Regions from separate parts of the Kineococcus halophytocola genome, predicted to be linked through region 1. Evidence: riboswitches for the same ligand, from Rfam matches in the RefSeq annotation. Region 1 holds a riboswitch; each other region holds the start of a gene.
The links. Region 1 has a riboswitch for S-adenosylmethionine ahead of AB2L27_RS12995 (MetQ/NlpA family ABC transporter substrate-binding protein). Riboswitches for the same ligand answer to the same signal wherever they lie in the genome.
Positions count from the first base shown of each region.

Region 2: it holds a riboswitch for S-adenosylmethionine, as region 1 does, so the genes downstream of both, AB2L27_RS11015 (aminotransferase class V-fold PLP-dependent enzyme) here and AB2L27_RS12995 (MetQ/NlpA family ABC transporter substrate-binding protein) in region 1, are expected to answer to the same signal.
Region 3: it holds a riboswitch for S-adenosylmethionine, as region 1 does, so the genes downstream of both, AB2L27_RS07745 (acyl-CoA dehydrogenase family protein) here and AB2L27_RS12995 (MetQ/NlpA family ABC transporter substrate-binding protein) in region 1, are expected to answer to the same signal.

Region 1 covers NZ_JBGFTU010000014.1:22,260-25,521, forward strand. The annotation lists gene AB2L27_RS12990 (methionine ABC transporter ATP-binding protein) at 1-174, opposite strand, end outside; gene AB2L27_RS12995 (MetQ/NlpA family ABC transporter substrate-binding protein) at 171-1,121, opposite strand; SAM riboswitch class IV at 1,189-1,299, opposite strand; gene AB2L27_RS13000 (DUF7711 family protein) at 1,358-1,984, opposite strand; gene AB2L27_RS13005 (OsmC family protein) at 2,042-2,545, shown strand; gene AB2L27_RS13010 (GntR family transcriptional regulator) at 2,643-3,262, shown strand, end outside.
Region 2 covers NZ_JBGFTU010000011.1:33,687-36,948, reverse strand. The annotation lists gene AB2L27_RS11020 (hypothetical protein) at 1-1, shown strand, start outside; gene AB2L27_RS11015 (aminotransferase class V-fold PLP-dependent enzyme) at 20-1,378, opposite strand; SAM riboswitch class IV at 1,430-1,543, opposite strand; SAM riboswitch class I at 1,682-1,773, shown strand; gene AB2L27_RS11010 (methylenetetrahydrofolate reductase) at 1,832-2,776, shown strand; gene metE (5-methyltetrahydropteroyltriglutamate--homocysteine S-methyltransferase) at 2,773-3,262, shown strand, end outside.
Region 3 covers NZ_JBGFTU010000007.1:107,830-111,091, reverse strand. The annotation lists gene AB2L27_RS07750 (GNAT family N-acetyltransferase) at 1-583, shown strand, start outside; gene AB2L27_RS07745 (acyl-CoA dehydrogenase family protein) at 589-1,872, opposite strand; SAM riboswitch class IV at 1,935-2,046, opposite strand; gene AB2L27_RS07740 (AAA family ATPase) at 2,267-3,262, opposite strand, start outside.

The DNA of each region.
Region 1 (3,262 bases):
CAGCGCGTTGAGCAACCGGACGAGGGTCGACTTCCCGGCTCCCGAGTAGCCGATGACCGCGAGGACCTCGCCGGTCTCGACCTCCAGCGAAACGGCGTCGACCGCCGTGACGGTGGAACCGTCACGACGGTCGAAGCTCTTGCTGACGTCCGTCAGCGAGATGAGAGCCGTCACTTGTCCGCGGCAGCCTTCGCGTCGGCCTCGACCTTCGTCGTCTCCGCCTGCAGGTCCGCCGCCGGGACGTCCTGGACGACCGCGCCCGGGTTCTCCTCCAGGAAGACCTCCTGCACGGCCGGGTCGTGCCACAGCGCGGCCAGGTCCAGGTACGTCTGGTTGCCGACGTCGGCCTTGCGGGCCGTGAAGATGTTCACGTACGGCGCCGCGGCGGGGGACGACGGGTCGTCCTTGACGATGATGTCCTCGACCGGCAGGCCCGCCTTGGTGGCGTAGTTGTTGTTCACGATCGCGGCGGCCACGGACCCGGACTGCAGGGCGCTCGCGGTCTGGTCCGCGGCGACGGTGGTCACCTGGACCTTGGACGACTCGATGTCGTTCGTCTTGGAGAACGCCGTGCCGCCGTCCTTCAGCGTGACCAGACCGGCCTGCTGCAGGACCAGGAGGCCACGGGCCTCGTTGATCGCGTCGTTCGGGATCGCGACCTTGGCGTCGGCGGGGAGTTCGGCGACGGACTTCGCCGTCAGGGAGTACAGCGGCAGCGGGTACACGGCGGTGGCGCCGATGGGCTGCAGGTCGTCGCCCGCGGTCGCGTTGTAGTTCGCGAGGTACTGGATGTGCTGGAACTGGTTGAGGTCCAGCTGGTCCTGCGACAGCGCCGGGTTCGGCTGGGTGTAGTCGGAGAAGTTGATCAGCTCGACGTCGACGTCGTACCTGGACTTGGCGAGCTCGACGTAGGGCGTCCAGTACTTCAGGGACTTGTCGGCGACGCCGATCTTCACCGTCGTCGGTCCGGTGCCACCGGCGGCGCTCGTGCTGGTGCTGTCGTCCCGGGTACCCAGGACGACGGCGACGACCACGACGATCGCGACGACGACGGCGGCGACCACACCGATGAGCAGGCCGCGGCGCTTGGGCTTGTCGGGCAGGGCGGGGGTGTTGGACACGGGATCACTCCGGGAGTCGTTCGGCGGGCGCGCGGCTCGCAGCACCCCGTGCTCGACGGTGTCCGTTGATCCGCGCTTGCCGGACGGGGACGTCCGGCCAGGTCCTCACCTGGGGCACCCCACCGCGGGGGAGGGTTGCCGGACAACGAGCCAGGGCTTGCCGTTGTCACTCATGACCTGCCGCAACGGTAGCACCGGTGACGCGGTGCCCGGGCCGGGCGCGGCGACCGGCCCGCTCAGCCCGCGGCCGCCTCCCGCGCCCGGTCCAGGGCGTCGGCGACGGCCAGGTACCCGAGGGCGGCGTCGGCCAGGACGTCTCCCCGCTTGGCCGGCGACCCCGGCGACCAGCGCTTGTCGTCGTACTCCACGGCGCTGCGGCGCAACGCCTCCCGGCTCACGCGCAGTTCCCGCCCGAGGCGCTCGACGAGTTCGCCCGGTGCGGGGGCCGCCGGTCGCAGCGCGGCCCCGTCCCCGGCGCGCAGCTGCACGAGCACGTCGTGGTCCAGGCCGTCGTGCTCGGTCCAGAACCGCACGGGCCGGTCCACGACGTGGTTCCACACCGGCGCCTGCGCCGACCGGAACCACAGCACCACCGGTCTGGTCTCCAGCCCGGAGGCGGCCAGCCAGTGCCCGCCCGCCGGTGGCCGGGTGCCGGCGGCGCTGTCCTCCTCGGCCGCGTTCGTCACCAGCGCCACCTGGACGGCGTCGGCGTCCGGCAGGTCGTCGCGGCGGGGCCCGAGCAGCGCGCCGAACACCCACGCCTCGCTCACGCGCAGCCGCACGATCCCGGCGGGCTGACGGCTCACGTGCGCGCAGCGGTCGGCGACGTCCTCGAGGGTCCGCAGGGCGGTGGTCCACTTCACGGACCCCAGTGTGGGAGAGGTTGCGGGTCGGGCCGGGACCGGGCCTAAGCTGCGCCGGTGGATTCGACCGAGCTGAGGGCCCTGCAGAAGCCGTTGAAGGACTCCTACCGGGAGGACCCGGCCAAGGCGCTGGTGCCGGCCAAGGCCGTCGCCGTGCTCGACGGGCAGTCCATCGGCGTCTCGGTCGACGGCTTCGCCGGGACGACCCGCGCGGGCCTGCACCCCGCCGCCGGTGGGGACGGCACCGAGGCGTGCTCGGCCGACATGCTCTGCGAGGCCGTCGCCGCGTGCGCCGGGGTGACCCTGCGCAGCGTCGCGACCGCCATGGGCGTCGAGCTGCGCAACGCCTCCGTGACCGCCGAGGCGCACTGGGACGCCCGCGGCACCCTGGGCGTGGCCCGGGAGGTGCCCGTCGGCATCACCGACGTGACCATCACCTTCGACTTCACCTCCGACGCCGACGAGGCGACCGAGCAGAAGATGATCACGCTGGCCGAGCGCTACTGCGTCATCGCCCAGACCCTGCAGACCCCGCCGAAGGTCACCGTCCAGCGCGCCTGACGCCCCCCGGTCCCGGATCGTCGACGCGCAGGGCCGGACCCGCCGGCCCACCGCGTCGACGGTCCCACCCCCGCGGGCCGCTGGCTACGATCAGGGCGTGAGGACCCGATCCGCGCCGCCGGCCCCGCCCGCGCGCGAATCGCTCGCCGACTCCGTCCACGCCTCGTTGCTGGCCTGGCTCATGGACGGCAACGCCGCGCCGGGGCAGGCCCTGAGCATCGACGGCCTCGCCCGCACGCTCGGCGTCTCCCCGACCCCGGTGCGCGAGGCGATGGCGCGCATCGAGTCCACGGGCCTGGTCGAACGGGTCGCCATGCGCGGCTACCGCGTCGCGGGGCTGCTCTCGCGCGAGGAGGTCGACCAGCTCATGGACGCCCGCCTGCTGCTGGAGTGCCACAACGTCGCCGCGGCCGCCGCCCGCGTCGACGAGGCCCTCCTGGCGGAGCTGGCGGACACGGTGCGGCGCATGACGTGCGCCCCCACGGGGCCGTCCTTCGTCGACTACCAGGACTACCACCGCGCCGACCACGAGTTCCACCGCCTCGTGAACCGCGCGGGCGGCAACGGGTTCCTCGCCGACGCCTTCGAGGGGCTGAACGGTCAGCTCCAGCGGTTCCGCCTCCGGCTGGTCGGTCGCGGGGTCACCGACGCCGGGCCGGCCATCGCCGAGCACGCCGCCGTGGTCGAGGCGCTGCGCACCCGCGACGGCTCGCAGGC
Region 2 (3,262 bases), on a different contig from region 1:
ACCGCGACGCCCGCGGAACTCACCGGGACGCGGGTGCGTCGGCGGCGAGGTAGGCCGCCGGGGCCGGGCGGGGGTCCGACAGCGGCCCCCAGCACCCGTCGACGACGCCGTACCGCAGGGCCGGGCCGGTCGTGAGGAACTGCCGCAGCGCCCGCAGCAGCCGGTCCACGTCGGCGGACGACGTGCCGACGCCCGTCGAGACGCGCAGGCCCCCCTCGGCCAGGCCCAGGGCGTCCGCGAAGCGGTGCGCGCAGAAGCGGCCGTCCCGCACCCCGGTGCCGTGCTCGGCGGACAGGTAGGCCGCGACCTCGGACACGGACCGGCCGGGCACGGTGAGGGTCACGACCCCGACGGCGTCCTGCGGGTGCGGCCGGACGACCTGCACCCCGGGCAGCGCCTCCAGCCCGTCGACGAGGCGGGCTCGCAGCGCCGCCTCGTGCGCCTCCAGCGCGCCGGGCGGCAACGCCCCCAGCGTCAGGCAGGCCTGCGCCAGCGCCACCGCGCCGACGACGTTGGGGGAGCCCGCCTCGTGCCGGTCGGGACCCGTCGCCCACCGCACGCCGTCGTGGCGCACGTCCAGCGTGGCACCGCCACCGGCCAGGTACGGATCGGCCGCGTCCAGCCAGTCGCGGCGGCCGACGAGCGCGCCGCTGCCGAACGGGGCGTAGAGCTTGTGCCCGGACAGGGCCAGGTAGTCGATCCCGTCCCGGCCGACGTCCACCCGCCGGTGCGGCAGGAGCTGGGCGCCGTCCACCGCGATGCGTGCCCCGGCGTCGTGGGCGGCGCGGGCCAGCCGCCGCAGCGGCAGCACCTCGCCCGTGACGTTCGACGCCCCGGCGACGGCGAGCAGGCCGTAGCGGCCGGCGGCCAGCTCGGCCTCCAGCAGCGCGGTCGTCTCCTCCGCGTCGGCGCCGCCGCGCACGACCGTGGTCCGCGCCGACCGCTGCCAGGGCAGCAGGTTCGCGTGGTGCTCGACGTCGGCCACGAGCACGCGGGCCCCCGGGGGCACGGCCCGTGCGAGCAGGTCCAGGGCGTCGGTCGTGCTGCGCGTGAAGACGACCAGGTCCTCGGGCCGGGCCCCCGCGAACCGGCCGACCTCCCCGCGGGCCTGCTCGAACAGGGCCGTGCTGACGCGGGAGAGGTACCCGGCACCCCGGTGGACGCTCGCGTAGTGCGGCAGCACCTGCGCGACCCGGTCGGCGACGGCGCGCAGGGCGGGGGTGCTCGCCGCGTTGTCGAGGTTCACGTAGGTCGTCGTGCCGCCGGTGGCCAGGGGGACCACCGTGTCGGCGCCGACGACGGGCAGCAGCGCACCGACCGCGTGGCCGGACGGGACCGGGCAGGGGGGACGGGCGGGGGAGAGGGTGCTGGTGCTCACGCGGAACTCCTGGGGGAGGGGACCCCACCGGGGGCCGGGGCACCCCGGCGAGGTCCGCGCTTGCCGGCTCCACCACGGAACCGGCCAGGTCGTCACCCGGGGCACCCCACCGCGGAGGAGGGTTGCCGGCCAGCGAGCCGGGGCTTGTCGCTGGCGCTCATGACCTGGGAGGAGCCTGCCACGAGGTGGCGGCCGGATCAACATCGGCACGTCGGCGGCGCGGCTGAAACCCCCCGTGCGCCGCCCGGGTGACCGGCCCGGGACCACTTGTGGAGGGCAGCCGGAGCACCCTATGGTCGGGGAACACCATCCAGAGCGGCTGAGAGTCCTGGCTCGACGACGCCGCAGCAACCCCCCGAGCCCGGGCGAGGGTGCTAACGCCAGGCCGATGGAGCACGTGATGCGCAACACCGATGTCGAACCCTGCCCGCCTCCCGGCGCAGGACCCGCACGATGACGCTCGCCCCCCTCGTCGCCGGCGCGGCGGGGCGGCCGACGCTCAGTTTCGAACTCTTCCCGCCGAGGACTCCGGACGGCCGTGATGCGCTGTGGCGCAGGCTGTCCGACCTGCTGGGCACCAGCCCGGACTTCGTGTCGGTGACGTTCGGGGCGGCCGGGGTCACGCGGGGCCCGAGCCGGGACCTGCTGGCCCACGTCCTGAGTTCCACGGCGGTCCCGGCCATGGCGCACCTGACGTGCGTGGGCTCCTCGCGCCGCGAGGTCGTCGACCTGGCGTGCGAGTTCTTCGACGCGGGGGTCCGCAACGTCCTCGCCCTGCGCGGGGACCCGCCGGCCGGGGCGGGGGAGTTCTCCCCCCACCCCGACGGGGTTCCGACGGCCCGCGACCTCGTCGAACTCCTGCAGGTGGCCGACCGGCGTCGCCTCGCGCTGCGGGGCGGGCGTCTCCCCGTCGACGTCCCCCCGCTCAGCCTCGCCGTCGCCGCGTTCCCCCGGGACCGCGACGAGCACGAGCTCGCCGTCCTGCGCGCCAAGCAGGACGCCGGGGCACGGTTCGCCGTCTGCCAGGTCGGCTGGTCCGCCCGGGAGTACGCCGGTTTCGTGGCCCGCGCCCGCGCCGCGGGCGTCACGATGCCCCTGCTGCCCGGGCTCGCCGTGACCCACGAGGCCCGCCGGCTGGCGCGGATCGGCGAACTCACCGGCGTCCCCGTCCCGCGGGCGCTGCTCGCGGCCCTGGGCACCGGCGACGTCCGCGACCGTCGCCGCGCGGCCACCGCCTTCTCCTCGGGCCTGGCCCGCGACCTGCTGGACGCCGGGGCACCCGGCCTGCACCTCTACACCTTCAACGCGGTCGAGCCCGTCCTGGACCTGCTCGACCACCTCGACCTGACCCGCCCCACCGAACGCCGCGCCCGCGCGGCAGGAGGAGTCACCCGATGAGCCAGAACCCGACGGACGACGACCCGGCGTGGACCGCGACGATCCTCGGCTACCCCCGGATCGGTCCCGACCGCGAGACCAAGAAGGCCCTCGAGGCGCTGTGGGCCGGGCGCACCGACGTCACCGCGACCGAGACGGCGCTCGCCGCCGTCCGGGCCGCCACGGTCCGCCGCCTCAACGCCCTGGGGCTGCCCGCCCACGACGCGTCGATCCCGTCCTCGTTCTCCGCCTACGACCAGGTGCTCGACACCGCCGTCGCCGTGGGGGCGGTGCCGGAGCGCTTCGCGGACCTCGTGGGGGCCGACGGCCGGGTGGACCTCGAGGCCTACTCGACGATCGCCCGCGGCCGGGGGGCGCTGGCGCCGCTGGAGATGACGAAGTGGTTCGACACGAACTACCACTACCTCGTCCCCGAGATCGGGCCCGGCACCACGTTCCGGTTCGCCGACGACCGCGGCGTCCGGGAGTTCTCCGAGGCGCTGGCCG
Region 3 (3,262 bases), on a different contig from region 1:
CGCCGCGCGCGGGCTGACCCCGCTCATCGCGGTGGCCCACCCCGACGGCGGGCTGGGCGAAGGCACCGAGCTCGTCGACCTGCTGGCCGCCGGTGGGTGGACCGTCCGCACGCCGACGGCGGTGCTCACGGCCGCGACCGACGACCTGCCCGGGGCGGCCGAGGTCCCGCTGCCGGCGGGGATGCGCGTCGAGACGGCGCCCGAGCCCGACGCCGCGTGGCTGGCCCGGTACCACGACCAGGGGCTGCCCACGGTGCCCGGGGCCGGCCGACGGATCCTCGTCTCGGCCGACGAGCAGGTGTTCGTGAAGGTCCTGGACGGGGGCACCACCGTGGCCATCGCCCGGGGGTCGCTGTCACCGGGGTGGGCGGGGGTGACGGCGGTGGAGACGCTGCCCTCGCACCGTCGCCGCGGCCTGGGCCGGCGGGTGCTGGCCGAGGTCGCCGACTGGGCCCGCGCCCGCGGGGCCGCCTCGACGTACCTGCAGGTGCAGGGCGACAACGCGGCCGCGCGGGCGCTGTACGCGGGGGCCGGGTTCACCGTCCACCACGCCTACCACTACCGGGTGGCCCCGCAGCGCTGAGCGGGCTACCGCCGGGACTCCTGCGCCCGCACCGCGGCCGGGTCGACCGAGGCGTGGGTGCCGATGTCCCAGACGAAGGGCGGCTCGGTCCCGTTGACCGAGAAGTCCCCCACGATCCGCTGCTTGTAGATCACCGGGTTGTGCGAGGCGACGGTGCGCGCGTTGCGCCAGTGCCGGTCCAGGTCCCGGGCCCGCGAGGTCCCCGAGGCGCCCAGGGTGTTGAACAGCAGGGTCGCCGCGCGCGGCACGGACTCCGAGAGCACGACCTGCGCCTGCGCCGTGCGGATCTCCGCGAGCACGTTCGCCTCGCGGTCGGCGGCCGTGCCGGGGAGGTGGGCCGTGTCGGCGGCGGCCTGGACGGCCTGGGCGGCGGCGCGCACGAGGGCGCGCGCGGTGAAGGCCGTGGCGGAGATCTCCCCGACGACCGACAGCACCTGCGCGTCGTTCCGCACCAGCGGCGCCAGGCCGTGGGTGTAGCTGCGCGTGCGGGCCCGCACCTGGGCCCCGGTGTCGCGCTCGACGGCGGCGGCGATGCCGGCCTGCACGGCGAGCAGGACGAGCTGGTAGAGCGCGGTCTGGTAGCGGAAGCGCTCGGTGAAGGGGGCGACGTCGGCGGGGTCGACCTCGACGTCGTCCAGGACGAGCGTGCCGGTGCCGGTGAGCTGCTGCCCGAAGCCGTCCCAGTCGTCCGAGACGCTCACGCCCTCGGCGTGGACCGGCACGAGGGCGGTGACGACCTCGAACCCGCCGTCGAGCCCGTCGGCACCCGTGGCGCGGCGGGCGGTGGCGTCGGTCCAGTCCGCGAAGATCGTGCCGGTCGTGTAGTACTTGCGGCCGCTGACGCTGGTCCGCCCGTCCCGCGTGGTGACGACCGTCTGCTGCTCGCCGGTGACGCCGTCTCCGACCTCGCTCCAGGCGTTGCCGACGAGCTCACCGCGGGCGATGCGCTCCACCCAGCGCGCGCGGTGCTCCCCCGGCGGCAGGCTCAGCACCTGCTCCACCCAGGCGATGTGCCCGCGGAACACCTGCGGCAGCGCGGAGTCGGCGGTGGCGAGGTCGACGAGGAGGTCGGTGAACTCGACGAGGTCGAGCCCCTCCCCGCCCTCGGCGACGGGCAGGCGCAACCGCCCGAACCCGGCGGCGAGCAGCTCGCGCACCTGCGCGCGGGGCAGCTCGTGGTCCTGCTCGCGGGCGACGACGCCCTCGGCGATCCGGGCGAACAGCGGGGCGAACCGCTCGGCGGGGCGGGTCGTGGGCAGCGTGTCGGGGGCCAGCTCGCTGGTGGTCACAGGGTCTCTCCTCGGTCGCGGACGCGGCGGCGCCCGGGCGGGGGGCCGGCCGGTGCGGGGACCGTTCGTCCTTACCCGTGCCGGAGCACCAGGGTCAGGTCGTCACCCGGGGCACCCCACGACGAGGAGGGTTGCCGGCCAGCGAGCCGGGGCTTCGCGCTGGCGCTCATGACCTGGGAGCAGGAAACCAGACGCAGCCGGTGCCGATCAAGGGTGGCGCGCACGACCGGCCCCGGGACGCCGAACGGGAGCGGTGCCCCCAGCCCCCCGGGTGCACCGCTCCCGTGCCCGCTCGCGACGGCCGCCCCCGGAGCCGGCCTGCCGGCCCGGTGCCGTCGCGAGGTCCTGCGTCGCGACCGGGACTCCCCTCCTGCCGTCCCGGTCGCGACGGGTCTCAGACCCGCCGGTCGGCGGGGTCGCGCAGGTCGATCACTCGCGGTGCCACCTGCGGCACGGCCGACGCGTGCTCGGCCTGGGCGGCCTCGAGCACGTCGGTGATCTCGTGACCGATGAGCTCGTGGCGCTCCAGCAGCGCGTCGCGCAGCGCCTCGACGAGGTGGCGGTGGCGGCCGAGCAGCTCGCGGACGGCCTCCTTCTGCTCGCTCAGCAGGTTCTCCACCAGGCGGCGGCCCTCGGCGTCGCCCAGGACGCGGGCGACGAGGTTGCCGTCGGCGAAGGCGCCCTGCTGGACGGCCGCGAAGGAGACCAGCGTGCCCGCCATCCCGGCCGAGCCGACCATCTGCGCCGCGACCGACGTCGCCGACTGCAGGTCCCCGGCGGGGCCGGTGGAGACGTCGCCGAAGAACAGCTCCTCGGCCACCTGCCCGCCGAACGCGATCTTGATCATGCCGGCGAGCTCGGTGCGCGAGCGGGTGTAGACGTCCTCGGCGTCGCCGTGGGCGAGCAGGCCCAGGGCGCTGGCGCGCTTGACGATGGTGAGGATCTCCAGGCGCCGCTGCGGGGCCACCAGCCAGGCGACGGCGGCGTGCCCGGCCTCGTGGGTGGCGATGAGCCGCGCCTCGTGGTCGGTGTAGGCGACGGGCTGGCCGAGCCCGACCTCGGTGACGAGGCGGGCGTGCTCGAGGTCGGCCCAGTCCATGCCGTCACCGCCGCGGCGGACCGCGTTGACGAGGGCCTCGTCGAGCAGGTTCTCGATCATCACCGGCGAGTAGCCGTTGGTGATGCCGGCCAGCGCGTCGCGCCGCTCGGCGTCGTCCAGGGCGGCCTCGTGGGCCTTGCGGGCCAGGAAGTGGTCGACGAGCTGGCGGCGGCCGGTCTTGTCGGGCAGGCCGAAGCTCATGCGGCGGTCGAAGCGGCCCGGGCGCAGCAGCGCCGGGTCCAGGGCGTCGGCGCGGTTGGTCGCGGCGATGAGCAGGACCTCGACCGGTTC